DNA from 3 places in the Sporosarcina sp. P19 genome. Region 2 is predicted to be linked to each of the others. Evidence: riboswitches for the same ligand, from Rfam matches in the RefSeq annotation. Region 2 holds a riboswitch; each other region holds the start of a gene.

Region 1 (10,139 bases), on a different contig from region 2:
TTGTTCTTCAGCAAGTTGGTATTTCACAATTCCATCCACAATCGCTGCAGCCACTTTTTTCTGATATGATTTATTTGCCAATAGTTTTCTTTCCTCTGGATTGGACAGGAAGCCTGTTTCTACCAATACAGCTGGCACTGGTACTTTTTTCAATAAGTAGACCCCTGTGATTTTCATGGCTTCTCGCTCTGTATTTTTCAACTGATCACGCAATTCGTTTTGGATCGACGTCGCTAGTTGCTTACCCTCTGGATGGCCGCCTGGATGATAAAATACTTGTGCTCCTCTCCAGCGTTCTTCTGGAATTGCGTTAACGTGTACGCTGATAAACATGTCGGGCTTCGAATCGACGGCCATGCTTTCACGTAGTTTCAGGTCTGCGAACTTTCTACTTCTCAACGAGGTAAACTTCTCGGATGGTGCATGTTCCGCGACCGCATCGCCACTTTTCTCCCTCGTCATTTCTACAGTTGCCCCTTTTTTCTTTAATAGTTTACTCACTTCATGGGAGATGTTTAAAGTAATATCTTTTTCAATGAGTTCACCTGCTGAAGCACCCCCATCTTCCCCACCATGCCCAGGATCAATGAGGATGCTTACCCCACCAAGTTCTGAGGGCAGAAAGAAGCCACGATCAGATGCTTTGACGCCGTATAACACTCCACCTAACGAGAAAATTATTAGCAACCCTGCTACAAGCCACTTTTTCATACAGACACCGCCTTTTTCTTTCACTATACGCTTGGACTTTTGAGGTTATGTCTACGTAGTATATGAGAAGCTGTTTAGAGTAGGAGATAGTGAAGTGTACCATGGGCTTATGCTATGGATTTGTAAGAGTGAAGACACCGTTGCACTAGAGGTGCACGCACACTACGTAACTAGGTAGAAATGCGACACTCTACGGTGGAACGCATATATAAAAAGCTGTCGCAAGAAGTTTTTCACTTCTTACGACAGCTTTGGTTTCGCTTATTATTTTGTTTCGCCTTCCCATGCTAACATGCCGCCCACCATGTTTGTTACATCGAATCCTTCGTCTGCCATAAGCTCCTGCGCACGGCCACTTCTGCCGCCTGAACGGCATACGAGAATGTAAGGTGTTTCAGCATTTAAGTCATGCATTACAACGGGTAGGTTGCCAAGTGCGATGTGTTGTGCACCCGGAATGATGCCTTCTGCTATTTCGTCATCTTCACGTACATCGATGATATTGAGCTCTTTACCGCTTTCTAGTTGCTCTTGCACTTCTTTTGCAGTTAATTCTTTTAAAGTCATGAATGATATCCTCCAAAGTGTTTAATGTACCCTTATTCTATCTTGCTGAGTTAAGCATTGTCTATTGAAATGAACTAATTAGTGTTGTTGTAATTCTTTCATAGTATGCCCTCGGTTTTCCCATAATCTGGTCGTGTCCGCCAATTCAACAATCGCAGGGATATAGCGCTCGGATTCTTTAATAGGCAGTTCCAGTCCGGATACAAATAATGAAAGTTCCATCATGAAGTCGCCGCCACTTACTTGCAAATTATATACTAGTTCAGAGACTTCTTCCTCTACATTCAATTGATCGCCGAAGTCTTCTCTTAACATATTCTTTACTTTTACCTGCTCTCGCGTTTCTTGAAAGTACTCTTCATCAATGAATCGCAGTAATTCTTCTTTTCCAGGTATGTAATATGGCTTTCCAGCTGCATTTCGTTTTAGGTTGTCCTTTTCATCCTCTTCGCTAGTCGCTTCAGCTACAAATTCGTTTGATTGAATATAAACGAAGCTCTCCTCTAGTTTTTCTTTCACTTGCTCTGATTGCAAAAATCTTTCCACTTCATCCAATGAAATCTCTTCTTTGTTTTGATTATTGTAGATCTCAACCACTTTTTCAACAGGCACAATCCCATATAGATTTGTGCACGCCACGATATACTTCATTACCAATTCTTCATTCATTATATACACGCCTTTCACTTATCCGGATAAATTCCCTATGTACTCTTTCTGTATTGTATCAAAACTATTGTTCAGTACGAGAACTATTTTGATCATTCAAGACGATGTCATAATATACTATACCAACTAGAAAAATCAGGAGGAATAGTATGGGTGCTATAAACGGCAAGGAGTTTGTACGTAGAATGAATGAGCAAAACGCGGAGATTTGGCTGGATGGGCAACAATTGAAAGGACCTATCTCTGAACACCCCGCTTTTAAAGGGCTTATCGAAACGAAGGCTTCCCTATATGATTTACAACTGTCACCTGCACATAGATCTCTTATGACATATGTTTCGCCAGTCACAAATGAGCGAATTGGAATTTCTTACTTACAACCTAAGACCAAAACAGATTTGCAGAATCGCAGAGTCATGACAGAAGAATGGGCAAGACTTTCTTGCGGCTTACTTGGTAGAAGTCCCGATTACCTTAATACGGTAATCATGAGCTTTGCCTCTTCTTCGCCTCACTTGCTCGGCAAGGAAAACTGCTTTCCCGAACATATTCAAGCGCTGTATGAACGAGCACGAGAAGAGGACCTATCTTTTACTCACACCTTCATCACACCGCAGACTAATCGATCTCAAAGTGCCTTTAATATGTCAGATGAACCAGTCTCTGCGAAGATTGTAGGTAAGACATCGAAAGGACTTATCATTAAAGGAGCTAAGCTACTTGCAACACAGGGCGGCGTGACAGATGAAGTATTGGTATTTAGCACGCCTTCATTTCTTGGGGATCCTGATGAAGCTTTCGCCTTTTCCATTCCCTCCGGAACAGAAGGTTTGCGTTTTCTTTGTAGAGAATCATTTGTAGGAGGGAGTTCCACATTTAATTACCCACTGAGTTCAAGGTTTGAAGAGATGGATGCTGTAGTGGTTTTCGATAATGTTCTCGTCCCATGGGAGCGTGTATTCTTTCATCACAATGCCGAAGTAGCTTCAGAGTTTTTTTCCATGAGTTCGTTCCATCCATTCGCCACACATCAAGTCATTACGAGACAGATCGTCAAAACGGAGTTCATGCTGAATTTAGCAGAGCAGCTCGTTCAAACGATTAATATAGCGGAATATCTCCACATTCAAGAAAAACTGTCTGAAATAATTATTGGACTCGAAACAATGAAAGCACTGCGAGATAAATCGGAAGCTGATGCAGCACTCGATCAATGGGGGTATATGTGTCCAAGTGCAATACCACTTCAAGTAGCCAGCAATGTTTTCCCGAAAGTCTACCCGCGTTTCAGTGAGATCATTCAGCTAATCGGAGCAAGTGGAATGATTGCGTTACCCACCGATAAGGATTTCCATTCGGCTATTCAACCTGATCTCGCAAAGTACCTGCAAGGAGCTACAAAAACCGCGGTAGAACGTGTACAACTGTTTCGTTTGGCTTGGGATTTGACGATGAGTTCGTTCGGCACAAGACAAACACAATATGAACGGTATTTTTTCGGAGATCCGGTTCGCTTATCAGGTCATCTATACCGATCCTATCCGAAAGACGCGGGGCAAGAAATGATACGCGGTTTACTTTCCGATTAAATAAGAAGTCTGCAATTCACCTAAACTATTCGGATGCATGTCTACACAAGTGGTTCACCAACGACATCAAGACTTACATTTTCTTTTATCAAAAAGCTCCCGAATAAAACAACTCCCCTAGGCCATGTTAGATGGCATAGGGGTGTTGTTTTAATTAATAGGTATTTCTTGAAAATCGATGCGAATAAATTTACCCGTTTCTGCTGAATAGGTGACAGTCACTAGCACACCGAATTCCCGTTCTTCCTCTTTTAACCAAAGCTGGAACTTTTCCGTGTTTGTAACTTTCTTTGAGTCAGTTGCGATATGCAAATAATCCTTGATATCTGCATGAGGATACTTGAGCATCGTTTGCTTGATAGCAAGCCTTGACCATTTGGCGTATGCCGGTACTTCCACTTTACTAAGTGCAGCAACTGGCGCATCACTAGTGCCCGACCCACTTGTCAATAAAACTCCAAGTGCCAAGCCTATTTTCGCAAAGATGGCGCACACCTCCTTTTAAGAATAGCATGCGCTGATTATAACCATTCAATTCTAAATAAAAAAACATCCAACTAAAATAGTTAGATGTCTCTTGTATATTAAATTTTTATTGTCTGTTCTTCCTTCACACCAGGCCACATTTGTTTCGTATACGCCATGTCCCAGAACATATACTCATAACGAGTCGTATTAAGGAAAATCTCCTCTAACTTCGCTAATTCCGATTCAGGCTTACCTTTTGCTGTTTCATCCATTAAGTCTAAGCACCAAGTAGCCAACTCCCCGAAGTCTTCCGATGAATACATGCGAATCCAGTCACCGTACAACGGATGATCCAACGCACCTGGCAACTCAGAAAGCTCTTTGCCGATCTCCCAGTAGCTCCACGCACACGGCAATAATGCAGCGACTACTTCCGCTAAAGAACCGTTTTGACTAACATGCAACATATAGTGCGTATACGCTAGGACAATGGGTGACGGCTTGGCATTCTCTAGCTCTTCTTCTGTAATACCAAAGCGAGCTGCATACTTACGATGTAGATCCATTTCCGTGTTTAGTGTACCGTTAAGTAACGCTGCAAATTTCCCCATCATCTCTACATCGGTAGCCTTCATCGTGCCTACAGCAAACACTTTCGCGTAGTCAATTAAATACAAATAGTCTTGCACCATATAAAATCGAAACTTCTCCTCATCCAACGTACCATTTCCAATTTCTTGGACAAATGGATGACTATGATTCTGTCTCCAAATTGGTAATGTCTTCTCTAATAAGCGCTCAGTGAACTTCATGTATACTCTCCCCTTTTACGTAGTAAATGAAAAAACCACTTCTTGACCAGAAGTGGCGGAGAGACATCACAGAGCCAGAAATAAGCTACGTAACATCTGCACCACTTCCTTACGCCGGTATGAACCGGATCAAGTTAAAGGGTTAAAGCAATATGCTTCTCTCAGCTCCACAGAGCACCCCTAGCGGTAACAACTATTTCATTTGTATATCCATTATAGGCATATCTTGTCAGAAAAGTCAAACGAATTAAGATTATAAACGGCCCAACATACAACACAGTGAATGGCAACAGTCCTCAAGTTGATGGCATTTAACCGAATAAGTTTATTTTTAGTGAGAGTCACGCAGTTTCAAATCTTTATTCTAGATGTTCTTTAAGCTTTTTCTGAACATCTTCTTCTATTTTTTTCACGCGCTCTTCTTTTAGTTTACGTCTTGGTTTAGGATGAAACCATTCGATTTCACCGTTAATAAATGTTCCTTTAAACTCTTCACCCTGGATCTTTAATTTAAATAACTGAAGTGGCCGAGTTTGATTTCTGCTAATCGAACGTTCGATTTCAATATCATCTGCTTCATTTCGAATCCCTTGCTCAGATAACAATTCCAACACTTTATTCTCTATGGCAATTACCTCTTCTTCACCGACGTCTTGCTTCGGATGTGGATGAAGCCATTGGATTTCACCATCATGATAGTCACCCTTATAATTACGACCTTCTATGATGAGCTTAAACTGAATTCGCTCGTACTGCCTGTCTTCAAAAACTTTTTCCGCTTCAAAGTCGTCTACCACAGGAAACACCTCCAAAAATAGTAACAAGTCTCTTTTTTATAGAATAATTCATCTTACTTCATCCATCACTACTAATTCAAGCTATTTGGCACAAAGTTAGATTTTTCCATCGTTCAAGTTTACTTATAAGGATCCTTTTCAAATATAAATAAAATTTACATATATCTAAGCAATAAGTTGTTGTCAAACCAATCACTGTTCTAAGGCACTTGTTATAAACGCAAAATTCAGTGGAAAAATGATGTTCACGGCCAGATTAAAAGCCGTTCAGTCTATTGCCCCTTTGCTCATTACAAGTCAGCATGCCAAATTCACACTTGGGTAACGGTCTTTTTAAAGACATTCATAATAAGCACGAATGTTGAGCCTATACACCTAAAACACCTGTAATTCCACTTGGATTGACGACTGGTTCCAGCCTATAAAGTGTTATTACTCATATGTTTAATGATACCCTAATTTCTGTGTTTCAATCATTTGAAATGACACTCTAACTATTTTATTGGACTGGTATCTAAGCTGTTCGAACACACTCCAATGCGCGAACTACTAATCATATAATAATTTATATATAAACAGCAAAATTAACAGGAAAAGCCCAACAACTCTTTAGAATTGTCGGGCCCTGTCTAGTACTTCCTTAAAAAACTTGGTTTTGTTTGATACCATTCGTCGCTAATCACGTGATGGCACACTGAAATAATTCGTTCTATGACCTGTGTATAGTTTGCTAATATACGGATGGTGAAGCCAGGAACAGCAAGTTTAGATAATCCAAATGTAAATTCTCCAGCCTCTTGTTGAATCGTTTCATACAATCGATCCAATAAAGCATCGCTTGTCTTTTCTCCAACGACAATTAAGGAACCTAAATGTGTGTATCCTTCCATAAAACCTAACTCATTCATATGCTGAGATGCTGGATGAAGTTTAATATGGTCAAAGGCAACAAGTTGATTTTCCATATAAATCTCCGTTTTCAAACGGAGCATATCGTAGCTGAACTTTTCTCCTTCCGGCGACCATCCGGGAGTCAGTATATCGGAATATAGCAATGTTGCGCCTTTTTCCATGTATATACTGTTTTTTTGATAACAACTGGCATCTTTGTATGCAATAAGTGCATCCGGCAAGTACTCTAGATAACTGTCTTTTTTCATATGAAAGATCGTCTCTTGGTACACTGGCTTGGTGGGCGTTCTATATACTTTCGTCGACGACTGGGTCGTCAACGTCAGCATCGCTCGTTCACCAAGCGTGACTTTCATTTGATACCGATCTCCATCTAAATAGCCACCGCCAGGATTTAATAAATAATAGCATGGATAACTATTCTTATTGAAATAGACAGGGCGCATCACTTTAAATGCACCCTGGAAGTAGACACTTTTTGCCACGGAGCGTCCTAAGCGGTTTTCCATGACAAGGTCAAGAACGCCTGTCCATTCAGACATCTTGTCCTAGTCCTTTTAACAAAGCATGTTTCCTGACCCACTCTACTACTTCATCTAGCCCTTGATCGTCTTTTAAATTAGTGAAAAAGAAAGGCTTATTTCCTCGGAATACTTTTGTGTCAGACTCCATGACTTCAAGACTTGCCCCGACATATGGCGCCAAATCTGTTTTGTTTATAATAAACAAGTCAGATTTAATCATTCCTTGTCCGCCTTTGCGCGGGATTTTTTCACCCTGCGCCACGTCAATTATATAAATGGAAAAGTCTACGAGTTCCGGACTGAATGTAGCCGCTAGATTATCGCCGCCACTCTCTACAAAAATCAACTCTACGTCGGGATGCTTTTCCTGCAATTCATTAATCGCCGCAAAGTTCATCGATGCATCTTCCCGAATTGCCGTATGTGGACAGCCTCCTGTTTCCACCCCGACAATGCGGTCTTCTGGAAGAATACCGTTGGCAACTAAAAACTTGGCATCTTCTTTCGTATATATATCATTTGTAATGACAGCCATACTTACTTCGCCCTCTAAAGCGCGTGTAATCTTTTCGACCAGCATAGTTTTTCCTGCACCAACTGGTCCACCAACACCTATTTTAATTGGTCCCATTCTAAGCACATCCTTATTCTCAATTTCATTGTGTTCATTACGAACTAAAAATACGTATCCCAACACGTTCGTGCTGCATTTGTGAAAGCTCGAGTCCTGGCGATACGACTCCAAACTCTTCTTGATCTAATTCCATAATTTTGTCTGTTGTTTGCTGAAGTTGTTGTTGAAACGTATAAATAATCTTCTGTCCCGCAGTTTGTCCAAGCGGGATGGCCCGCACGGCATTTTGTACGAGACTAACAACCGTCGAATATAAATAATATAAAATCGTTGTAGTCTTTTCTACTTGAAGGTGATGTCCGATCATTGTAAAAACAATAGCCGGATGTCCGAAAGCTTGTTTGTCACGAATTTTCTGCGCGTAGATAGATAACACTGGTATTTTGTAAATGGATTCGGCAATGTCTAACATTCTGTCACCCATACGTTGTGTTCCATCACGTGATTCACGGGCAAGATTCTGTACAGTCAATATGCGATCCAATTCCCAAATCTTATCAAGATCATCCACATCAAGCGCATCATAAACGAGTCTTACGGCCAAGCCATCTGCATAAGCAAGCTGTTCATGCAGATAGACATTCAACCACTCAGAAAACGTATTGGCATCGGTGACCTTGTCGTTTTGGATATACGTTTCCAGTCCAAATGACTGGCTAAAAGAGCCGATCGGAAAACTTGAATCGCATAGCTGTAACAAGGACAGTGCGTTATTAGTCATGGCTATGTCCGATATGACGGAAAGCCTTCGCAACTTTTCGTTCTTCACGCTTGAACGGAATACCCATTTCTTGTAGCAATTCCTCGACTAAATAATCATACTGAACGAGCATGTCCTCATCCTCAAACTGCGCAGGTAAATGACGATTTCCGAGCTGATGAGCAATCGTTCCCATTTCAAGCATCGTGCGCGGGCTAATAATAATTAAATCGTCAGAAAGTACGTCAATCAAAATAACATTCTTATCATCCATAAAAAGAATGTCTCCCACTTCCAAATCACGCGGTTTTTTTAATCGAATTCCAATTTCACGCCCGTGATCAGTTTCCACACGTTGGATCCTTTTCATTAAATGCGCACTTTCTAAGTACACTTTCTCTTTATGAAGGCTCTCATACTTACTTGGATCTAAATCTCTAACGTTCATTAAGACTTCTTCTACAATCATTTTCTTCACCTCAGAATAAGAAATAGCGTTGCCCCATAGGTACTACGTCAATCGGATCACACGTTATAAGTTTTCCGTCAATTTTCACTTCATACGTTTGTGGATCTACATCAATGTGGGGTGTAGCTGTATTTAATTTCATATCTTTTTTCGTGAGACTGCGTATATTACGAACAGGCAGTACCACTTTTTCAAGTCCAAGCTTCTCTTTTATTCCTTGATCATATGCAATTTGGGAAACAAATGTAATAGAACTTTGCGACAATGCCTTACCGAGTGTTGCATACATCGGACGATAAATCATTGGTTGTGGCGTCGGGATCGTCGCATTGGCATCTCCCATTAAGCTAAAGACTGCCATTCCATTTTTCAATATCATTTCCGGTTTAACGCCAAAGAATTTTGGATCCCATAGGACAAGGTCGGCCATTTTCCCGACTTCAATTGAACCGATATACTCCGATATGCCGTGAGCAATAGCAGGATTAATCGTATATTTAGCGACATAGCGCTTTACCCGATTATTATCCGAATACTCACTATCGCCCTCCATAACTCCAAGCTGTTTTTTCATTTTGTGAGCTACTTGCCATGTGCGAAGTGCAACTTCTCCGATCCGGCCCATCGCCTGAGAATCTGAGCTTGTCATACTAAAGACACCTAGGTCTTGTAAAATATCTTCCGCTGCAATCGTTTCATTGCGAATACGTGAATCTGCAAATGCGATATCTTCTGGCACGGAAGGATTTAAGTTATGCGCTACCATCACCATATCCAAATGCTCATCAATCGTATTAATTGTATACGGCAATGTCGGATTGGTAGAAGCCGGCAACACGTTCATCATGCCTGCCGATTTAATCAAATCCGGAGCATGTCCGCCTCCTGCACCCTCTGTATGGTACATATGGATACCGCGACCATCAATGGCTTTGATCGTATCTTCAAAAAATCCGGATTCGTTTAATGTATCCGCGTGAAGTGCGACTTGCACGTCATATTCATCAGCAATGCGTAATGCATGATCGAGAACAGACGGTGTCGCGCCCCAATCTTCATGAACTTTCAAACCAATCGCACCGGCAATTATTTGTTCAGCTAATGGGCCTCCTGCTGCTGCATGCCCTTTCCCTGTTAATCCGATATTGATCGGTTGTCCATCCAAAGCCTTCAGCATGGAATGAAGATGCCAAGCACCTGGTGTGGCAGTCGTGGCTCTAGAACCATCTCCTGGTCCAGCTCCACCACCGATTAGTGTTGTCGTTCCCGCAGTAAGTGCGACATCTA
Region 2 (10,139 bases):
TCGGTGCAATCCAGATGATCGACCAACCTCTATAAGCCAATACCATAAGCAACACTAAGCCTATAAATATCCCTAACATCCTATCCCTCCTCCATCAGGCTGTACACTTTTCAATCGTCAAACTACTTTATGTTAGAAATAAAGCAGGATCGAAGTTATGTATTCACTACGATCCTGCTTATGGTCAATCAACTACTTGGGAAGTTGAAATCTGTTTTGCTTTCATTATTATAAGAAGTATCGAACCATCTCTCAGAAACGGTTTTAGTTTTTGTAAAGAAACGAACAGTATCCGGACCGAACATTTGCCCTTCACCAAATCTGGAGCGTTTCCATCCACCGAAGTTATGGTAACCAACCGGAATCGGAATCGGAACATTCACTCCTACCATTCCCACTTCAATTTGATCCGTGAACGTTCTTGCAGCGCTTCCACTGTTGGTATAGATCGTAACGCCATTACCATATTCATGCTCATTAATCAGTTCAATCGCTTGTTCCAGCGTATTTACCCTAACAACGATTCGTGCTGGTCCGAAGACTTCTTCCTTATACACATTCATGTCGGTTGTCACATGATCGAGCAATGTTGGCGCTAAGTAATAGCCATTTTCATCCGCTACTTTAGGATTTCGTCCATCCGCTGCAAGAACGGCTCCTTCTTCTATAGCCAAATCGATGGATTTTATAATACTTGCTTTTGCCTCTGCACTAATCACAGGTCCAAAATCCGCCTCTTGGTCATCGAACTTGCCGACTTTGAGCTCGTTCACTTTCTCTGTTAGCTTCGCAACAAATGCGTCAGCTGTTTTCTCACCTACGGGAATCGCAGTAGAAATCGCCATACATCTTTGTGATGCGGCACCATAAGCTGCACCGAGGAATGAATTGACCGCTGTATCTATATCCGCATCCGGCATAATGACCATATTATTCTTTCCGCCACCGAATGCCTGTACACGCTTATGATTTTTCGTTCCTTTTTCATATACTGCTTCAGCTACCTTCGTCGATCCTACAAAGCTAACAGCCATAACGTCTTTATTCGTAAGCAGTGCATCCACGGCCTCTTTATCGCCATTGACAACATTCCAAACACCAGCTGGCAGTCCTGCTTCAGCCCATAGCTCCGCAAGAATTAATGCAGAATGAGGTACCTTTTCTGAAGGTTTCAAAATCATTGCGTTACCCACTGCTACTGCCATCGTACTCATCGCGACAGGTACCATTACCGGGAAATTAAATGGTGAAATACACGTCACAACACCTAATGGCTTATGCATCGAATACGAATTGATCTCTCCCCCTACATTCACCGAGTGCTCACCTTTTAACAAGTGTGGAGCACCAATCGCAAAGTCCACTGACTCGATACCACGTGTAATCTCACCTGTTGCATCAGAGATGGTTTTTCCATTTTCCTCACCTATCGCATATGCCAATCGATCCGTGTTTTCTACAAGTAAGGCACGAAACTTGTGAAGGACTTCCACTCGCTTACCTACTGAAACCTTAGACCAGTGAGTAAATCCTTCTTTCGCTAACTTCACGACCTCATTCACTTCTTCTGTTGAAGCCAATGGTACTTTCGCGATCTTCTCTCCAGTGGATGGATTAAAGACATCTCCATATCGTCCACTCTTGCCTTCTACCTCTTTACCATTAATAAAATGAGTCAATGTTTTTACTTCTGTTTTTTGCATATGTCCATTCCTCCTAATTTATAGTAGATTTTCTTATACGTTTTGCTTTTGTTTATTCAACTTGTCTTGGATCATCAAGTAGGAAGAAGACATATCTTCATGTGCGTGACCCTTTTCTACTTCCGCTTCATAGTATTCAATAAGTTGCGACGCAATCGGCAGCTCTCCGTCAAGAGAATCCGATACGTGCTTTGCAAGCTTCAAATCTTTTAATAGTAATGAAGTCGTAAATGCCCCTTTTGTGTACTCATCTTGTGAAATATACGTCTTATAGTTACGCGTAAGAATTGTACTTGCACCCGAGCTGACGTTGACGATGTCATACACGATATCCTGATCAACACCTGCAAGCTTTGCTAATGATAGTGCTTCAGCAACGGCTTGATTGTGAATACCTGCCATCATATTATTAATGAGCTTAACGATAGTACCAACACCCGGATCTATTCCTACATGGAATACATTCGATCCAATAGCCTGTAGATAAGGCAGTACCGTTTCAAACGTTTCTTTTTCGCCCCCTACCATGATGGATAACGTAGCGTTCACCGCACCACTGACACTTCCGCTGACTGGAGCTCCCAAATATTCAAGGTTTTTCTGCAAAGCTTCATATTCAATTTTTCTGTTCAAATCAGGTGAGATCGTGCTTAAATCTATTAACACTAATGGCTTCGTAGCGCTATTCACGATACCCTCTTCGCCTAAATACACATTTTCCGCAATAGCAGGAGTAGGTAGACTAGTGAAAACGAGATCCACTTCCTTTAGTAATGAAGCAGTTGTCAGACCGACATGCCCCCCCAATTCACCGAAGCTCTGCTCAGACTCTTTATTGATGTCCAAAGCATAAACCGAGTAACCTTTTTTCAATAAATTACGCGCCATCGGGAAGCCCATATTCCCAAGCCCAATAAATCCAATCTTCTTTTCATTAGCCATACATATTCCTCCTTTTTAATTCGCTTAACGTATGTAAGCGTTATCATTAATAATAAAAAAATATAGATACCTAACAGTTTGTAAACGTTAAATTACTTTTCAATTAAGTAATAATTTCTTTGACATACCGCAGTCACATACTACAGTCACTCAATAATATCTATAATTATCCAAATAGTCAACCCGTTTTCTAAAAATTTCAAATTAATTCGTGAACATGGTATCCTGTTAACAAACATGGTAGAGGAGGAACAAACATGACAGAACTTACACCTAGACAATTAAAAGCGCAAGAAACCAAGAAAAACCTCCTAGAAAAAGGCTTAGAGCTTTTCCATGAAAGAGGTTTCGATAATGTAACGGTAGAAAGTATTGCAAAAGCCTGTAATGTTTCCAAAGGAGCTTTCTACGTCCATTTTAATTCAAAATATGATGTCTTCTTGGAAAAGTTTAAAGATATCGATGAATTTTACCTATCATTCATTCCTAGCATTCCCGATAATCTCAAGGCTTCAGAAAAAATTCTTCTTTTTTATAAAGGCCAAATGACGTATTTGAGGGATGTCTTAGGAAAAGATTTCATTCATACGATTTACACAAGTGCGCTGGCATTAACGATAGATGACGATCACTATTTAACTGACCAAAATCGCCAACTGTATCAAATCATTCGCTCTTATGTTGAAGAAGGAGTAGAACGTAGAGAGTTTAAACAAGAGCTTTCGGTTGACGAGATTTCAATGCTCGTCACACGTTGCATGCGCGGAACGATCTACGATTGGATCATTTTTAGAGATCGTCTGGATCCTGTAGTAGAAATCCAAAGTATTACTTCTGTAGTGTTGGATGGATTGAAATGTGATAGTGAATGTGACTCTATCAAGAGAGTGTAATAACATATTAGACTCCCTTTACCAATCGCTTATTATTTATATATTGCTTCATTCATGCACAACAGAAACTACACCAAAGCACTCGGTTTCAACTATAGTAAACACCAAACACCTTCTACCTGTTTTTAGGAAGACTCGCTTTATAAATAAAAATGTAGCCTAGTCGCTACACTTTTTTCACTCCTGCTTTAAACGTACTACTCTATTACAAGTATTATAATTTAAGGAGCTGACCGAATGGAAACTTGCAAAACGTTTCAAATGCCGCCGACAATTCTTTATCAGCAATATTCTTTTGCACAGATAGGTGAAAAAGCCGTACTTCTTGGTAAAAAAGCACTGATCATCAGCGACCAAATTATGGAGAATCTCGGTTACGTAGAAGATTGCCAGCGGAAATTATCTGATCATTCTGTCGTCAGCATAGTATTCCTTGGTGTAGCTTCAGAGCCTACTAATCAATATGTAGAGGATGCACTTCAATTATTTCAAGATGAAACTTGCGACTTGATTATTTCATTGGGGGGCGGAAGCTGTATCGACACGGCGAAAGCGGTTGCAGTAGTAGCGACTAATGGCGGAAATATTGAGAATTACGTTGGCATGAAGAAAATTGCGCAAATAGCACCTGTACCTCATATCGCGATACCAACTACTGCAGGAACCGGTTCAGAAGCAACAGACGTAACTGTCATCACGAACTCAGCAACTAAAGTGAAAATGATGATTAAACAGCCCGCTTTCATGCCGAATGTTGCCATCGTCGATCCATTGCTGACGCTCTCTTCTCCTCAAAAAGTAACAGCTGCGACCGGCGTAGACGCACTGAGTCACGCGATTGAAGCATACATATCTAAAAAATCTCATCCGATGACAGATATGATGGCCTTATCCGCAATCAAGTTAATCTCAAAGAATTTGCATAAAGCATACACGGACGGTCAAAACATTGAAGCTAGAGAAGGCATGTCACTCGCTGCCCTTCAAGCTGGAAGTGCGTTCTCCAATGCGTCAGTTTGTTTAATCCATGGCATGTCCCGACCAATCGGTGCCCTATTTGATGTACCGCACGGTTTCTCGAACGCGATGCTTTTACCTGCTATACTGGAATATAGCAAAGACGCATGTATTGATAGACTGGCAGACATCGGTCGATTATTCTCGTCCGAAGCAAAACAATTGTCAGATGAAAACGCGGCAGAAGTTGCTGTACAATCCGTGAAAGACTTATGTAAATCATTAGATATCCCGAATCTTGAACAATGGGGAATCCCACGCAAAGAATTTGTAAGCGCTCTCAACAAGATGTCTACAGACGCGATCGATAGCGGTAGTCCAAGCAATAATCCTAAAACGCCTTCAAAAGAGGAAATCGCAGAACTATATCAAATATGCTATGAATACCAATTTTAATATCATATGTAATTACAATAGGAGGTCATCTATATGACAACAAATTCTACATTGACAGTACAAAACTATATTAACGGTGAATGGGTATCCGCTACGACAGACCAAACAGAGCCTGTATATAATCCCGCCACTGGAGAAGTCGTTGCACACGTTCCGATCTCAACTACTGAAGATTTGGATCGGGCAGTACAAGCTGCAAGCGAAGCATTCATTACTTGGAAAGAGGTACCCGTCCCACGTCGCGCACGTATTCTATTCAAATATCAGCAGCTATTAGTAGATCACTGGGATGAGCTCGCTAGAATCATCACAGTCGAAAACGGAAAAAACTTTACTGAAGCGCATGGCGAAGTACTTCGCGGAATTGAATGTGTAGAATTTGCCGCAGGAGCCCCTACTTTGATGATGGGAGATAACTTGCCATCCGTCTCATCAGGTTTGGAATCTGGAACATACCGTTACCCAATCGGTGTCATCGGCGGGATCACACCATTCAACTTCCCGATGATGGTGCCATGCTGGATGTTCCCGATGGCAATTGCAACAGGAAATACATTTGTACTCAAGCCATCCGAGCGTACGCCGATGCTGGCAAACCGCTTAGCTGAACTACTCGAAGAAGCCGGCTTACCAAAAGGCGTCTTCAATATTGTGCACGGAGCACATGACGTAGTAAATAGTATTCTGGATCACGAAAAAATTGCTGCCATTTCTTTCGTAGGATCTCAGCCCGTCGCAGAGTACGTCTACAAACGCGGAACGGATAATCTAAAACGCGTTCAAGCACTAGCTGGAGCAAAAAATCACTCCATCGTCTTGAAAGATGCGAACTTGGACAACGCCGCTACTCAAATTATCAACGCAGCATTCGGTTCAGCCGGAGAACGTTGCATGGCATGTTCAGTCGTCGCTGTTGAAGACGATATTGCAGATGAGTTTGTTGAAACTTTACTTAATCGTGCGAATGAACTCACCATCGGAAACGGTTTGGACGAAGGAATCTTCCTTGGACCTGTCATTCGTGATACTCATAAAGAACGAACAGAACAATACATCGCGACAGGTGAAAAAGAAGGCGCAACACTCGTTCGCGACGGCCGCCAAGACAGCGCAGCTAAAGAAAAAGGATACTTTGTCGGCCCTACCATCTTTGATCATGTAACGAGCGAGATGAAAATTTGGCAAGACGAAATTTTCGCTCCTGTTCTATCCATTAGCCGTGTGAAAAACTTAGATGAAGCAATCGAATTATCGAATCAATCCAAGTTCGCAAACGGTGCTTGTATTTTCACAAGAGACGGTGGAAATGTACGGAACTTCCGTGAAAACATCGATGCAGGAATGCTCGGATTAAATATCGGCGTACCTGCACCTATGGCCTTCTTCCCGTTCTCTGGGTGGAAAGATTCCTTCTATGGTGATCTACATGCCAATGGAAAAGATGGACTGAACTTCTATACACGTCAAAAAGTACTTACTGGTCGTTGGGAGTAATCACTATACCATACGAAAACACCTTCTCTTTGTTTTAAACAGAGAGAAGGTGTTTTACGTATTATCAAATTGTAATTGTCTGAATAGTTTCGAGTTGTGTGGGGACCTGGTACCGTTTCTACCGTTTCTATATAAATACTCTTTTATTTACAACAACCGTGTGTATTGCATTAGTTCGCCTTGCTGGAGGTTACATATAGTACAGCAAGGAGGTGAAGTTTATGTCAAAATGTGAAAAAGCAAGCAAAGAACAGCTTTTCTTCTTCGGGCTTCTAGCCGGATATGCTTTGCTCGGCTTGTTTTTAATTGTGCCCGCTGTATTGGCGGTCGTTGGTGCTAACCTGCTGCTTTTAGCCGTTGCAGTGATCATCGTGATCATCATCGTGTTGTTCGCCTTGGCGATCATTCTGAAAGGCCTGTCCCGTCTGTTTCATCATCGTAAACACTGATGAATAAATGCAGCCGCCACTTTAAAAGTGGCGGCTGTATTTTTACATATATTGAACTGCGAGAATTAAAAAAGTATTAAGGTAGCACATACTTTACGTAGTGTAATGATTCCTAATAATTACACTGGACCGCAAACGACAACATAATTACCGCGATAACTGTCCAAATCAACAACAATGATAGCATTCGTTTCGCCCATTTAACACAAGCACAGTATGATCCTCACATCCTCCAAGACTCGCTACGAGTGAATGGCTAATTCATTCTCGATAGGACTTCCACCCACTATATGCTGCAACCTAGGCTTGGTAACTCAACCTGGCGCCACTTAAAGCAAAAGGAGTAAGCAACTCATGCGTCTTCTGACAGCCGTTTATGTAATCCTTCATCAGTATACCTGTTATCGGGCTAAGCAAAATGCCGTTTCGGTAATGACCGGTACATATATGCAGCCCGTCGATGAACGGATGAGACCCCATGACCGGCAGATGGTCTGCGGCTTGGGGACGTACACCGACCCATGTTCGGTGGATCACTCCATCACTAAGCACAGGCAATAGGCGGGAAGCCCGTTGTAATAGCGAAAGAATGCCATGAGCCGTTACTGATGTATCAAAGGAACCGGGAATAGACGTTGCACCGATGAGCATTTCCTTATTTCGTTTCGGCACAATATAACAGCCGTCTACCGCAAATACCGTTTTGACCGGTGCAGGGCCGGCCAGCCGGATTGACAAGCATTCACCTTTCACAGGAATGACGGGCAAGGAAAAATCAGTGTCAGCTAAGAGATGGCTGCTCCAGGCACCGGCTGCAATCGTCACTTGAGTTGCATAAAGCGAGCCGATTGAAGTATCAACCCCCACTATCCGGTTTTGCTGAATCAGCAGACGAAGAGCCTTTGTTTCTTCATATACATGGGCACCGGCATGCATTGCTGCTTTCAAAAAGGCCTGTGCGAGCAAGGGGGCTTTCACTTGATGGTCTTTTTCCAGAAAAATAGCACCGGCAGTTTGGGACGTCATACAAGGTTCGATCTCCGGCACTTCTTCCGGCTCAAGCCACTGAATGGATGGGTCCTTTTCGGATAAAAAGTGATACTGTCGGTGCAGCTCGTCACGATCCTGTTCTGTCGCGGCCGTTTTGATCAGGCCAGCTGTTCGTAAATCAATGTCTATACCCGTTTCGGACAGCAATTCATCACGAAGTTGGGGGAACATCGCTCGGCTTTCCAGTGCGATTCCCAACAACGGATTGTCCTGCTCAAACTCATTTTGCGCCCCAAGCATCCCTCCTGCTGCCATAGAGGCCTGTCCGGCTTTGCCTGCATCAAATACAGCTACGCTTAAGCCTTCTTTGGCCAGTCGATAGGCAATGGAACAACCTATTACTCCTCCGCCAATAACAATATGATCATATGTCTTCATTATTTCCACTCCTCATAGATGACCTAAATACTAATGCTATTGAACATCTATATCAGCCTGTTAGAAAATGAAAAACGCCACTTTCATAGAAGAAAGCAGCGCCTCATGTATACAGTCCATAACATACAAGTGATGTAAGCAGTGCCACTTCCCTTCGCCAGTACGAGCTGGATCAGGTTCCAAGAGTCCCAAAGTCAATCACTTTGATCTCAGCCTTTTTTCAAAGGCACCTCTAGCGGATGAAATATTCATTTTTTTCAGAATAACATACAAGCCGAAATTTGTCATTTGAAATTAGTTATGGATCGGTGCTTATGCAAGGTGATTTTATAACAAGACATCAAAGAGAATAATCATACAACGGCAAACCATTCATCCGACCAGGTGATTGGCTACTTGGTTCTTTTTGTATGCAATTGTAGTGTATTGACTGAATTGTATCGTACACAGCGTAGCCCGACACTAAAATATTCTCAACTCTCTTTTTACTAGAAACGTAAGGTGGACTGTAAATACTGCACTATTGCAAACCAAAAGTGCTGGTAGAACTTTCTTAATCCATGTATTTATTAAATAACCTTCTATTATTGTGTAAGAAGATTCAACACTTTGACTGATGAACAGTGCTTTCTTATCGGAAGGATTTTCATAATATACGGACCAGTCACTCCTGCAATACCTATATTGTTCCCAGTTGTGGCAGCGATTACTCCTGCTACCTGCGTGCGGGGACCTGGTACCTCATCCTACGCCTCCCATTCAAGACTCAACACGCGATTTCGTCGGATCTCCCTTTGGTGATGGAATATCAGTGGATTCAGCTAATTTCATTAAATAATATATTTCTTCACGCGCCATGTGATCTGCCATTAAAGGGGTTAGGGTCCCAAGCGTTTCTTTCTTCAAATCCATCTCTTCCAACTCTCTTAAAAATGCTTTAAAAATAGTCATCTCTAAGTTGATGTCCTGATGGAATTTAGTTAACGCTGGGAATTTCATAATATTCGTACGTAAATAACCAGCCATCTCAATTGCTTTTAAATAAAATGCTTCCCACTCTTTAGTAAATCGTTCACTTTTCTTTTTGAGCTTGGCTTCCACACGGTCTAAATTTGCATCAAGAGCGCCCGCATGCCCTGCCGCATCGAGTAACCACAGCAAGTCATGGTGAAGAGGATGTACAGTCGGTGGTTTCTCTCCTTTTGCAAAGCATGTAAATATACGTATAGCCTCTTCTACTTCATTCACCATGTGATTAATAAAGGAAGGTGGCAGAGAAATTTTGATGTTGCCGACTAAATGCTGCTGTATTAATAATAATTTAAACTTGCGAATATCTTCACTCGCTTTTAAAGTTTCTTGCGCTAATGTCCGTAGAGATTGTGTATCCAGATCTCCCTTTGCTTTAGCAAGAAGGCCATCAAATAACTGTATATAATAACTTGCTGTCTTAATATTTGCCACTTCATCCGGCGCTAAAGAATCGTGAATGAAGCGTGCATGATCGCCTAATATTTGTAACCAAAAACGCAGTTCAAATGACATCTCTTCCTGTAAACTCTTCAATACATTCCCTCCCTATCCATTGAGGTCTCTGACAGTAGATATTCTCTTCACACGCCAATTAAGTGTAAAGAGACTTCCATATTCAGTAGCCTGCAATCTACTTCCCTATTCATATTATGTGTAGCTGCTGTTTTTATGTATGTATTCACGGTGGAGATACACCTTCAATTATTCCAGTCAAACATAGAATTTCACACGCAACGAGTATATATAATGGAGGTTAAATAACTCATGGACGTGCTGCATATAGT
Region 3 (10,139 bases), on a different contig from region 2:
GTGGTAAGAAAAAAGAGAAGTCCGAAGATGATATTCCGAAAACTGTGCCTGATCGTCTCGCGTACTATGTAGTAGAAGGTACGAAAGAAGGTTTAATTCCTGACCTGGAAACTGCTTTGAAAACATACGATGCACCACTTGATATCATCAATGGGCCTTTAATGAAAGGAATGGCTGAAGTTGGACATTTATTCAATGACAACCAGCTGATCGTAGCGGAAGTTCTTCAAAGTGCTGAAGTCATGAAAGCTTCTGTTTCCTACCTAGAGCAGTTCATGGATAAGAATGAAGACGATAGCGGAAAAGGTAAGATTATCCTGGCGACAGTAAAAGGTGACGTACACGATATCGGGAAAAACCTCGTAGAAATTATCTTAAGTAATAACGGATTTAAAGTGATAGACATCGGAATCAAAGTTACTCCAGCTTCATTAATTGAAGTGATCCGTAAAGAAAAACCAGACATTGTTGGCCTATCAGGTCTTCTCGTAAAGTCTGCACAGCAGATGGTGTTGACGGCACAGGACTTTAAAGCAGCAGGAATCGATACGCCAGTAATGGTTGGCGGTGCCGCTTTAACGAGACGCTTTACTGAAACGAAAATCGCACCCGAGTATGATGGCCCGGTTATTTTTGCAAAAGACGCGATGCAAGGTCTTGATTTAGCAAACCGTCTTCAAAGTACTGACAAAGGAGCGTTACTCGAAGAATTAGCGAATAGTATTGAGAAACGCGAAACGAATGATGCGATTAAAGCAAGTCGGGGTTCTACAGCAGTCGCAGTAAAGCCACGTCCTGTGAAAACGGTACGCACCGATGTGCCTGTATTTACTCCAACTGACTTACGTAGACGGGTCGTGAAAGATTACTCGGTTGCCCACCTACATCCTTATGTAAATATGCGTACTCTAATCGGTCACCACTTAGGTCTACGAGGAAATGTTGATAAAATGCTTGAAAGAAATGAAGAACGTGCAGTACAACTTCACGAGATGGTAACTGGGTTCTTGAAGTCCGATAAAATGACAGCTTCCGGTATTTATCAATTCTTCCCTGCTCAGGCAGACGGCGACGACGTAATCATTTATGATCCCGAAGATTCAACAACTGAAATTGAACGATTTACGTTCCCTCGTCAAGAAAAAGAACCGTTCCTATGCTTGGCTGATTACTTGAAAACAGTGCAAAGTGGTGAAATGGACTACGTTGCATTCATGCAAGTGACCGCTGGTAAAGGCGTTCGTGATTATGCTAATAAACTAAAGGCAGAAGGGAAATTCCTTGAAAGCCACGCATTCCAAGCAACTGCTTTGGAATTAGCAGAAGGCTTTGCTGAACGGATTCACCAAGAAATCCGTGACCAATGGGGATTCCCTGATCCAACAGACTTTACAATGCTCGAACGTTTCGCCGCCAAATATCAAGGTCAGCGATTCTCATTCGGCTACCCAGCTTGTCCAAATCTAGAAGACCAAGCTAAACTCTTCCGACTCATCAAACCGGAAGACCACGGCGTCGTCCTAACCGAAGAATTCATGATGGAACCAGAAGCATCCGTATCAGCCATCGTCTTCGCGCATCCTGACGCACGATACTTTAATGCATGATTCAAATGCTGAAAGCGCCGTGTAGACTCGACAGGCGTTGGAGAAATAAACAAAATCCGCTATCTCTAGTATTTCAGAGATAGCGGATTTTTCATAATGAAAACGGATTAACGGCATCTTCTGCGGCGGTGACAGCCTCCTCCACCCCACATGCCTCCCTGGCCTGGTCCAAATCCTGGTCCCATTCCCGGTCCTCTTCCTGGCATAATAGTAGAGCCCATAACGTTTTCAGTAGTTTCTGTATAGTAGTGCTGTGGCACACCGACTACGTGGTGTCGATTCACATTCACGATCGGATGAATAAATGGCATTTCCTGTTTAGTGAAGCAATCGTTAAAGCGGTACTGTGGCGGGCAAAACACGGGTTGGAAACCTTGCTGCTGTCCGCCTGGCATACCTTGCTGACCATGCATTCCATGATGATGATGATGTTGTTGTTGTTGGTGTCCCCACCCTTGCTGATGATGTCCGCCTGACATTCCACAATGTCCTTGATTCATTTCTCCACCTCCTTATACCCTATTACATGCGAGCTAACCAATTTGTTACGGGCTACCGCCATAGGATAGTAAAAAATAAAAAGCAATGTTCCATATCCACTTAGATAAAGAACATTGCTGTATTTAGGATAGTCTAGTTAGAATTCACAACGTCTAGGTATAGAAGGCTTCTCATACCCTAGACTATTTTCAATCGATTCCAGCTTCCTTACAATACTTTCACGCTCAGTTGATGCGTTGCGGATCAGAGAACCTTTGCCTACCATATTCTCAGAGCGTAAAAAGTCAGAGTCACAACGCAACTCAGCTCAGCTGGATGAATGTATTGACGTTCCATCCTTTTTCACCCTTTTTTCTTAATATAATACACAAGACTGAACCACCTAATCACCTTCTATTTTATGCGAATTACTGAATCAATTAAATTCTTCTGTTTATTGAGGATGAGTGAAGTTAACGCTATGTGGGTATAGTACGATATCACCTATTTTCGAAGGAGAGAATAAATATGGAACGAAATAGAATTATACTATTTGATGGCGAATGTAATTTCTGTGACGCAAGCGTGCAATTTATTATTAAACGTGACCCGTACAAACACTTTTCATTCGCTTCCTTACAAGATGATGTGGGTAGAAAATTTCGTAAAGACTATCAAATTCCCGATAACGTAGATAGCTTAGTATTGATAGAAAATGAAAAAGCCTATACAAAGTCAGGCGCAGCTTTACGTATCGCAAAAAAACTGGATGGTTTATGGCACTTGGCATTTCTATTCGTAATCATCCCACCAGCAATCCGCGATATCGCCTACGACTATATTGCAAAGAACCGATATAAATGGTTTGGCAAAAAGGAGTTATCCTGCATGTTACCTTCACCTGAAGAACGTAAACGTTTTATCTCGTAAAGATTTTAACTATATATCCAAGTATGATAAAAAGACTGAAAACAAGCTCCCATGTTTCTGGAGCTGCTTTCAGTCCCAGCCTCCCTATTTACGGAAGGCTTTTTTCATGAAGTTAATTCCTTATATTCTTCGTCAGTGAAAGCACGGGATCTGGTTAAGAAACGTTTCCCTTCTACTCCTTCGAGCGAAAACATTCCACCACGTCCATCTACCACGTCAATGATTAACTGCGTGTGCTTCCAATACTCAAACTGACTTTTCATCATATAGAACGGCATGCCGCCGATATGCCCAAGCAATACATCTTGATTGCCAATAATTAGATCTCCATCTTCGTAACACATCGGAGAAGATCCATCACAGCAACCGCCGGACTGATGAAACATCAAAAGACCGTGCTTATCTTTTAACAACTCTATAAGGGCCAACGCTTCTTCTGTTGCGACTACTCGATCTGGCATAGGAATTCCCCCATTCACTTTGGATCCTCCAGACAGATTCGATCAAAAGAATCCTTGTTTGCTTTCGTCATAGCTAACTAGCATGTTCTTTGTCTGCTGATAATGTGCCAGCATTTGCAAGTGGTTTTCACGTCCGATACCCGAAGCTTTGTAGCCACCGAAAGCAGAATGTGCAGGATATGCATGATAGCAGTTCGTCCATACACGCCCTGCCTGAATTCCGCGACCGAAGCGGTACGCCGTATTCATATCACGCGTCCATACACCTGAACCCAACCCATATAATGTGTCGTTTGCAATTTCTAGCGCTTCTTCTTTGTCTTTAAATGTCGTAACTGCTACTACAGGACCAAAGATCTCTTCTTGGAAGATCCTCATTTTATTATGTCCTTTAAATACAGTTGGCTTCACATAATAACCCTCTGCAAGATCACCTTCAAGTTTGTTCTGCTCTCCACCCGTCAGACACTCTGCGCCTTCTTGTTTTCCGATATCCAAGTAGGAAAGAATTTTCTCTAGTTGCTCAGTAGATGCCTGAGCACCCATCATGACCGTTGGATCCAATGGATTTCCTGTCTTAATCGCTTTAACACGCTCCAGTGCGCGTTCCATGAACTTATCGTAAATGGATTCCTGAATTAATGCACGGGACGGACATGTACAGACCTCTCCTTGGTTTAATGCGAACATAACAAAACCTTCAACTGCTTTATCAAGGAATGCATCATCTTCCGCCATTACATCTTCAAAGAAAATGTTCGGGGATTTCCCGCCCAGTTCCAATGTAACCGGAATCAAGTTTTGAGAAGCATACTGCATGATCAGACGACCTGTTGTCGTCTCCCCCGTGAAGGCAATCTTATTAATGCGCGGATTGGATGCTAGTGGTTTTCCTGCTTCCAGTCCGAAACCGTTGACTACGTTCAGAACACCTGCTGGCAGTAAGTCTTCGATTAATTCAACCAATACCAAAATAGATGCAGGTGTTTGCTCAGCTGGTTTTAACACGATACAGTTACCTGCAGCCAATGCCGGAGCAAGTTTCCATACTGCCATCAGTATCGGGAAATTCCAAGGAATAATCTGACCTACAACCCCTAATGGTTCATGGAAGTGGTAGGCTACTGTGTCGTTATCGATTTGGCTAACTCCACCTTCTTGCGCACGAATTGCAGAAGCAAAGTATCTGAAATGATCTACTGCAAGCGGAAGATCGGCGTTCAATGTTTCACGGACAGCTTTACCATTATCCCATGTTTCAGCTACAGCTAGCATTTCTAAATTCTCTTCAATACGATCGGCAATCTTCAGCAAAATATTTGAACGTTCAGTGACTGATGTTTTTCCCCATGCATCTTTTGCTGCATGAGCTGCATCCAGAGCCAATTCTATGTCTTCTTCCGTAGATCTCGCCACCTGGGTAAATACCTTACCTGTAACTGGCGTTGAATTATCGAAATACTGGCCTTTTACGGGTGCCGTCCACTTGCCACCGATGAAGTTATCATAGCGTTCTTTGAACTGAACCTTGGAACCTTCTGTATTTGGATTTGCGTAAACTAGATTTTCTGAAGCTTGTACCATACTGCGTCACACTCCCTGTTCTCATTATTTTGCTTGTATCTCAGCGCAATCATTATGCACGCAAAGCTATTATACGAAACGTAGTTTCACTTTATTCCTGATTTGTACGCTTTCATAAGCTACCTTTTATTCTAAACTATTTAGTAAGCGCTTTCAACCAAATGCTATTATAAATCAATCGATTCATAGAGTCCAATATTACCGTTCTACTTTAATTCATGATAAAGATTATTAAACTGCACATTTTAGGTAATGCTAAGAGAAAGTACTTTAGTGGAAAGGGGTTTTTATGAATCAAAAGAGCTCTATCAGCGTCCCGCAAGTCATACTTTTATCCATGACGGTTATTGGACTGAAAAATCATGTAACAATTATCTCTTCACTGCTGGAGGGTGCTCAAAGAGATGGTTGGATATCAGTCAATAATTGCGTTTCTTGCTTTATTCCCCTTTATCTTTCTCTTTATCTATCTACAAAAAGTCCGAACGGAAACATTTGATAGAAAAGGGTTTTCAAGAAACGATCAAATAGAATGGCATAGTTAAATGAACGGCCGCAATCTACTATGGATTGCGGCCGTTCATTGTTAATTACACGTCATATAACGCCAATAATTATCTCCGAGCACACCCGACAAATACGCCAACCCTTCACTTTCAGTACGATGCACGGAGCGCCAATCCTCGTCATCAAGTGCTAAATAAATTTCATGGTGAGGCGCATCATTATGATAGCCAACCAGGTCTAGATTCCCTTGCTGATCCAAATGGGCTTTCACTTCATAATGAATAGGCGGTGAAGCGGTTAGTGGATTGCCCACGTCATGGTTGATTGCAAAATGTACTTCGGTCGAGCTTCCTTCCAACCTCTCGATTTCTATACCGTCTACAGAAGCATGGTCATGACGTTTATACCGTTTCATATAATTCAATCCAATTGAGGGTCCAGTTGCTTTCGTAAATTGCAGTGCGCTGTCTCCTCCAATAAACTTTCCTTCTATATCGACACGGGTGCGGAAGCTTTTTCCTTCTGGATTGAAGTCCCGATCATCCCCTGTAAAGTATGGGATCGGTGAAAAGAGATTCGGATTTTTTATGATATCTTCCTTTAAAAATGTTGTATAGCGGAACTTCCATTGCTTCACTTCATTTATTTTTTCCCTGTCAGCCACCGGTTTTAGTAATCGATCCCGTTGCTTAACACGGACGGAAAAAGTATAAACTTCTTCTGTTGGTTTATTGTCAGGATCTGGGGGCATAATCACTTCATACACTTTAGATGCAATCGATTTACTGACATTCATTTTCTGATTGCTGTCAATCAACGGGCGCGTTGCCGAAACACTGTATACCACCGGCTCCGAAGAATCCGTCTGCCGATCAATAAAACGATTATCAGTAATTGTCTCGAGGTATTGACCGTTACGGTAAATATCGAACTTCTCCACATCCTTAATCCACTCCCATGACAATGCAATTTGCGATGAAGCAGCAATCGTTGTAATTACTAAGCGTTGTAAAGGATGTTCATCTTTCTGTACTTCTGTCAGGGCTGATGTTTGGATAACAATTACATTTTGAACTCGTCCTTCTTCCACTCGTTCCACTGTATATTGGAAGGGATGTGACGGATCCAGCTCCCCGTCCGTAAACTTCGGGGCTGTCCCTTCGTATACTTGCCGATCATCTTTATAGACACGGTAATAACCACCTATATCACTCCATGTAAACGTTATATCACCCAACGAATGATCCATCTGTTGAATTTCGAATAATTTCTCCATTTGCGATCTGCTCCCTTTTATCTATTTCATCTGAAACAGTTATACGCCTTCAGATAATTATGTAACATTCAGCATATAGTTATACCTGTTCTTCTATGCGCAATCTCTCATTTTCACTTACTTCCACCTCGTTATACCAGTATTATTTCAACCTTTTTCATGTATATGATATAATGAGCTCGTCTGATACATTCCACCACTAGGGGTGCCTTCTTTTTGGCTGAGATGCAATTATGCAAACCCTTTGAACCTGATCTAGTACATACTAGCGGAGGAAAGTGGGTAGTTTTTATACCCAACCGCCCATCTATGCATGGGCTTTTTGTATATATACCTTTAATGGGAGGAAGAGAAACATGCAACTTATTCAACAACTTCGTCAAAGGCAACCGCTCGTTCATTGCATCACAAATTTTGTAGTCGCGAATTTCCAAGCAAATGGCTTACTTGCACTAGGTGCTTCTCCCGTTATGGCGGATGCAGTAGAAGAAGCAGAAGATATCGCAAGAATTGCAGATTGTAGTATTTTAAATATCGGTACGTTAAAACAACAGACAGTGGATGCAATGATTTTAGCGGGAAACAGTGCCCGCGCAGCAGGAAAACCTGTCGTACTAGACCCTGTTGGTGCAGGTGCCACACCTTTTCGTAAAGCTAGCGTCCTAAAAGTACTGGACGAAGTAGATATCACACTGATTCGCTGTAATACAGGCGAACTAGCTGCGATTGCAGATATACCCTGGGCCGCGAAGGGTGTCGATGCAGGAGAAGGTTCAGCAGACATCGAGGATATAGCAAAAAAGACTGCACGCAAGTACAACTGTCTGGTAGCAGTTTCAGGTGAAGTCGATATTGTTACGGACGGACATTCTAAACTATCTATTACAGGCGGTCACCCCATGATGACTACCATTACAGGTATGGGATGTTTACTCAGCTCTGTTACAGGTGCTTTTCTTGCCGTAGGAATGGAACGTCCGCTAGAAGCTGTGGCAGACGCACTTTCATTTTATAAACGAGCTGGTGAACAAACAGCAAAAACTTCAAGTGGCCCCGGAGACTTTGCTGTGAACTTCTTAAATACATTACATACATTGGATCGCGAATCAAAAACATTTTCAGCATAATAGACAGGAGGTTTTTTAATTGACAGTACAAGTAGCATTGACCATTGCTGGTTCGGATAGCGGAGGAGGTGCAGGAATTCAGGCTGACTTAAAGACGTTTCAGGAGCTAGGCGTATTTGGAACTTCTGCACTAACTGCAGTGACTGCTCAGAACACGCACGGTGTTCACGGTGTTTATCCAATACAGACCGACGGGGTCATAACACAAATACGGGCTGTGCTTGATGATTTTGATGTAAAAGCATGTAAAACCGGAATGCTGTTTTCGGCTGATATTATTACTGAAGTAGCTGCGCTATTAAAAGAATACCCCCCAATTCCTTTAGTCATTGACCCTGTCATGATTGCAAAGGGTGGACAATCTTTATTGCAACAGCAGGCGATTCAAGCACTGAAGGAACACTTACTACCGCTGGCGACGATTGTGACACCAAATATTCCTGAAGCGGAAGTGCTGACCGGAATGAAAATACAGACAGACGAAGACATTCAGCAAGCTGCAACTGCTTTTATTAAGATGGGAGCGAAAGCTGTCGTGATGAAAGGCGGTCACCGTAGCGATGTACTGGATGCAAAGGATTATTATGCCGATGCAGAAGGTCAGTCATTCACCGTGACAACACCTTGGATCCAAACTAAAGACACACATGGAACTGGATGCACATTTGCGGCTGCACTGACCAGTTTCCTGGCAAAAGGCTATTCCATTCCGGATGCAGTTGCCGAAGCGAAGCAATTCATACAGGCTGCGATTGAAAACGGCTTGAAGATCGGTTCAGGACACGGACCGACAAATCACTGGGCATATGGTCAGCTGAAAAAGGAGATGCATTGATGCGAAATATGGAAGTAAAGAAAGCATTACGCTTATATTTTGTAATGGGCACGCCAAACTCAGGAAGTCAGGATCCATTAGCAATAGTAGAGGCAGCTCTTCGCGGTGGTATCACATGTTTTCAATTGCGTGAGAAAGGATCGAACGCACTTGAAGGCGACGCTTTGCTCGGATTCGCCAAAAAGTGTCAGGCGCTCTGCAGACTGTATCGCGTTCCTTTCATCATCAATGACGATGTGGATCTGGCATTAGCAATTAATGCAGACGGAGTTCATGTAGGACAAGATGACGAACAGGCAGACAGCGTGCGGCAGCGAATTGGTCCGGATAAATGGCTCGGAGTTTCGACTCACAACGCACAAGAAGTACAACTCGCACAATCCATTGGGGCGGATTATGTAGGACTAGGGCCTATCTATCCGACTTCAACCAAACTGGATGCTTCAGCCGTTGTAGGTACCACTCTGGTAAAAGAAATTCACACTGCATTCCCTGATATGCCAATAGTTGCTATAGGTGGTATTACACTGGCTACTACTGGCTCCATTATCCAAGCGGGAGCAGACGGTGTAGCCGTTGTTTCCGCTATCGCATCGGCTAAAGATCCACAGTATGCGGCAAGTGATTTATCAAAAACCATTCACTCCTTGTTGTAATGAAAGAGGTCCGTATGAATACACGTAAAATGATGTTCATGACAATGTTTGTCGCAATTGCAGTTGCCGGCTCTGCATTCGTTTCATTTCCTGCTGGTATCGCCAGAGCATACCCCATACAGCATGCTGTGAATGTCATAGTAGCGATTGTAATGGGTCCGGGCGCCGCCGTCATAGTAGCGTTTATGACAGGACTCGTACGTGTACTAACAGGAACCGGCTCACTGCTCGCATTTCCAGGCGGGATGATCGGTGCATTTTTTGCCGGCGTATTCTATCAGCGTTTCAAAAGAAATTGGTGTGCAGGCATTGGGGAGATAATCGGTACTGGTTTGATAGCGCCTTTGTTTGCAGTGCCTTATGCAAAAATTTTGATGGGCACGACCGTAACCGCTTTCTTCTTCCTCCCCCCTTTTCTTGTATCGACAGTGAGTGGAACAATTATCGGCCTATTGTTGGCTCCAAGACTTTTGAAATTGAAGATTTTTAAAGATTTACAGTAAGACCATGATGTAAAACGATGTGGTGGGCATCAGTATTAAGGTCAGATTTGCACTCTGGAACGTCAATCAATGATGTCTTCCCACTTCCAGATCATACGCTCTAAATTGTAAAATCCGCAGAGATTATTCTCTACGGATCTTTTGTCGATTTCCCGGGAAATAGTGGGTATTAT

Evidence for each region. Region 2 has a riboswitch for thiamine pyrophosphate ahead of thiO (glycine oxidase ThiO). Riboswitches for the same ligand answer to the same signal wherever they lie in the genome.
Region 1: another riboswitch for thiamine pyrophosphate. It lies ahead of tenA (thiaminase II); the one in region 2 lies ahead of thiO (glycine oxidase ThiO).
Region 3: another riboswitch for thiamine pyrophosphate. It lies ahead of thiM (hydroxyethylthiazole kinase); the one in region 2 lies ahead of thiO (glycine oxidase ThiO).

What each region holds. Positions count from the first base shown of each region.
Region 1 covers NZ_PDYR01000006.1:92,809-102,947, forward strand. Annotated here, with positions in the region: gene CSV74_RS08540 (N-acetylmuramoyl-L-alanine amidase) at 1-711, opposite strand, end outside; gene CSV74_RS08545 (rhodanese-like domain-containing protein) at 976-1,278, opposite strand; gene CSV74_RS08550 (hypothetical protein) at 1,357-1,947, opposite strand; gene hpaB (4-hydroxyphenylacetate 3-monooxygenase, oxygenase component) at 2,097-3,536, shown strand; gene CSV74_RS08560 (DUF3889 domain-containing protein) at 3,687-3,986, opposite strand; gene tenA (thiaminase II) at 4,121-4,816, opposite strand; TPP riboswitch at 4,906-5,008, opposite strand; gene CSV74_RS08570 (YheE family protein) at 5,176-5,613, opposite strand; gene CSV74_RS08575 (urease accessory protein UreD) at 6,243-7,067, opposite strand; gene ureG (urease accessory protein UreG) at 7,060-7,680, opposite strand; gene CSV74_RS08585 (urease accessory protein UreF) at 7,718-8,404, opposite strand; gene ureE (urease accessory protein UreE) at 8,397-8,852, opposite strand; gene ureC (urease subunit alpha) at 8,863-10,139, opposite strand, start outside.
Region 2 covers NZ_PDYR01000005.1:56,716-66,854, forward strand. Annotated here, with positions in the region: gene CSV74_RS07370 (GntP family permease) at 1-79, opposite strand, end outside; gene CSV74_RS07375 (CoA-acylating methylmalonate-semialdehyde dehydrogenase) at 189-1,703, opposite strand; gene CSV74_RS07380 (NAD(P)-dependent oxidoreductase) at 1,737-2,645, opposite strand; gene CSV74_RS07385 (TetR/AcrR family transcriptional regulator) at 2,903-3,538, shown strand; gene CSV74_RS07390 (iron-containing alcohol dehydrogenase) at 3,776-4,951, shown strand; gene CSV74_RS07395 (CoA-acylating methylmalonate-semialdehyde dehydrogenase) at 4,985-6,445, shown strand; gene CSV74_RS07400 (hypothetical protein) at 6,667-6,894, shown strand; gene thiO (glycine oxidase ThiO) at 7,195-8,322, opposite strand; TPP riboswitch at 8,455-8,566, opposite strand; gene CSV74_RS07410 (DUF2935 domain-containing protein) at 9,082-9,867, opposite strand.
Region 3 covers NZ_PDYR01000006.1:161,843-171,981, forward strand. Annotated here, with positions in the region: gene metH (methionine synthase) at 1-1,607, shown strand, start outside; gene CSV74_RS08955 (hypothetical protein) at 1,715-2,107, opposite strand; gene CSV74_RS08960 (thiol-disulfide oxidoreductase DCC family protein) at 2,616-3,017, shown strand; gene CSV74_RS08965 (DUF779 domain-containing protein) at 3,122-3,478, opposite strand; gene adh (aldehyde dehydrogenase) at 3,521-5,062, opposite strand; gene CSV74_RS08975 (DUF3238 domain-containing protein) at 5,649-6,845, opposite strand; TPP riboswitch at 7,037-7,139, shown strand; gene thiM (hydroxyethylthiazole kinase) at 7,202-7,972, shown strand; gene thiD (bifunctional hydroxymethylpyrimidine kinase/phosphomethylpyrimidine kinase) at 7,992-8,807, shown strand; gene thiE (thiamine phosphate synthase) at 8,807-9,463, shown strand; gene thiW (energy coupling factor transporter S component ThiW) at 9,478-9,966, shown strand; gene CSV74_RS09000 (D-serine ammonia-lyase) at 10,136-10,139, opposite strand, start outside.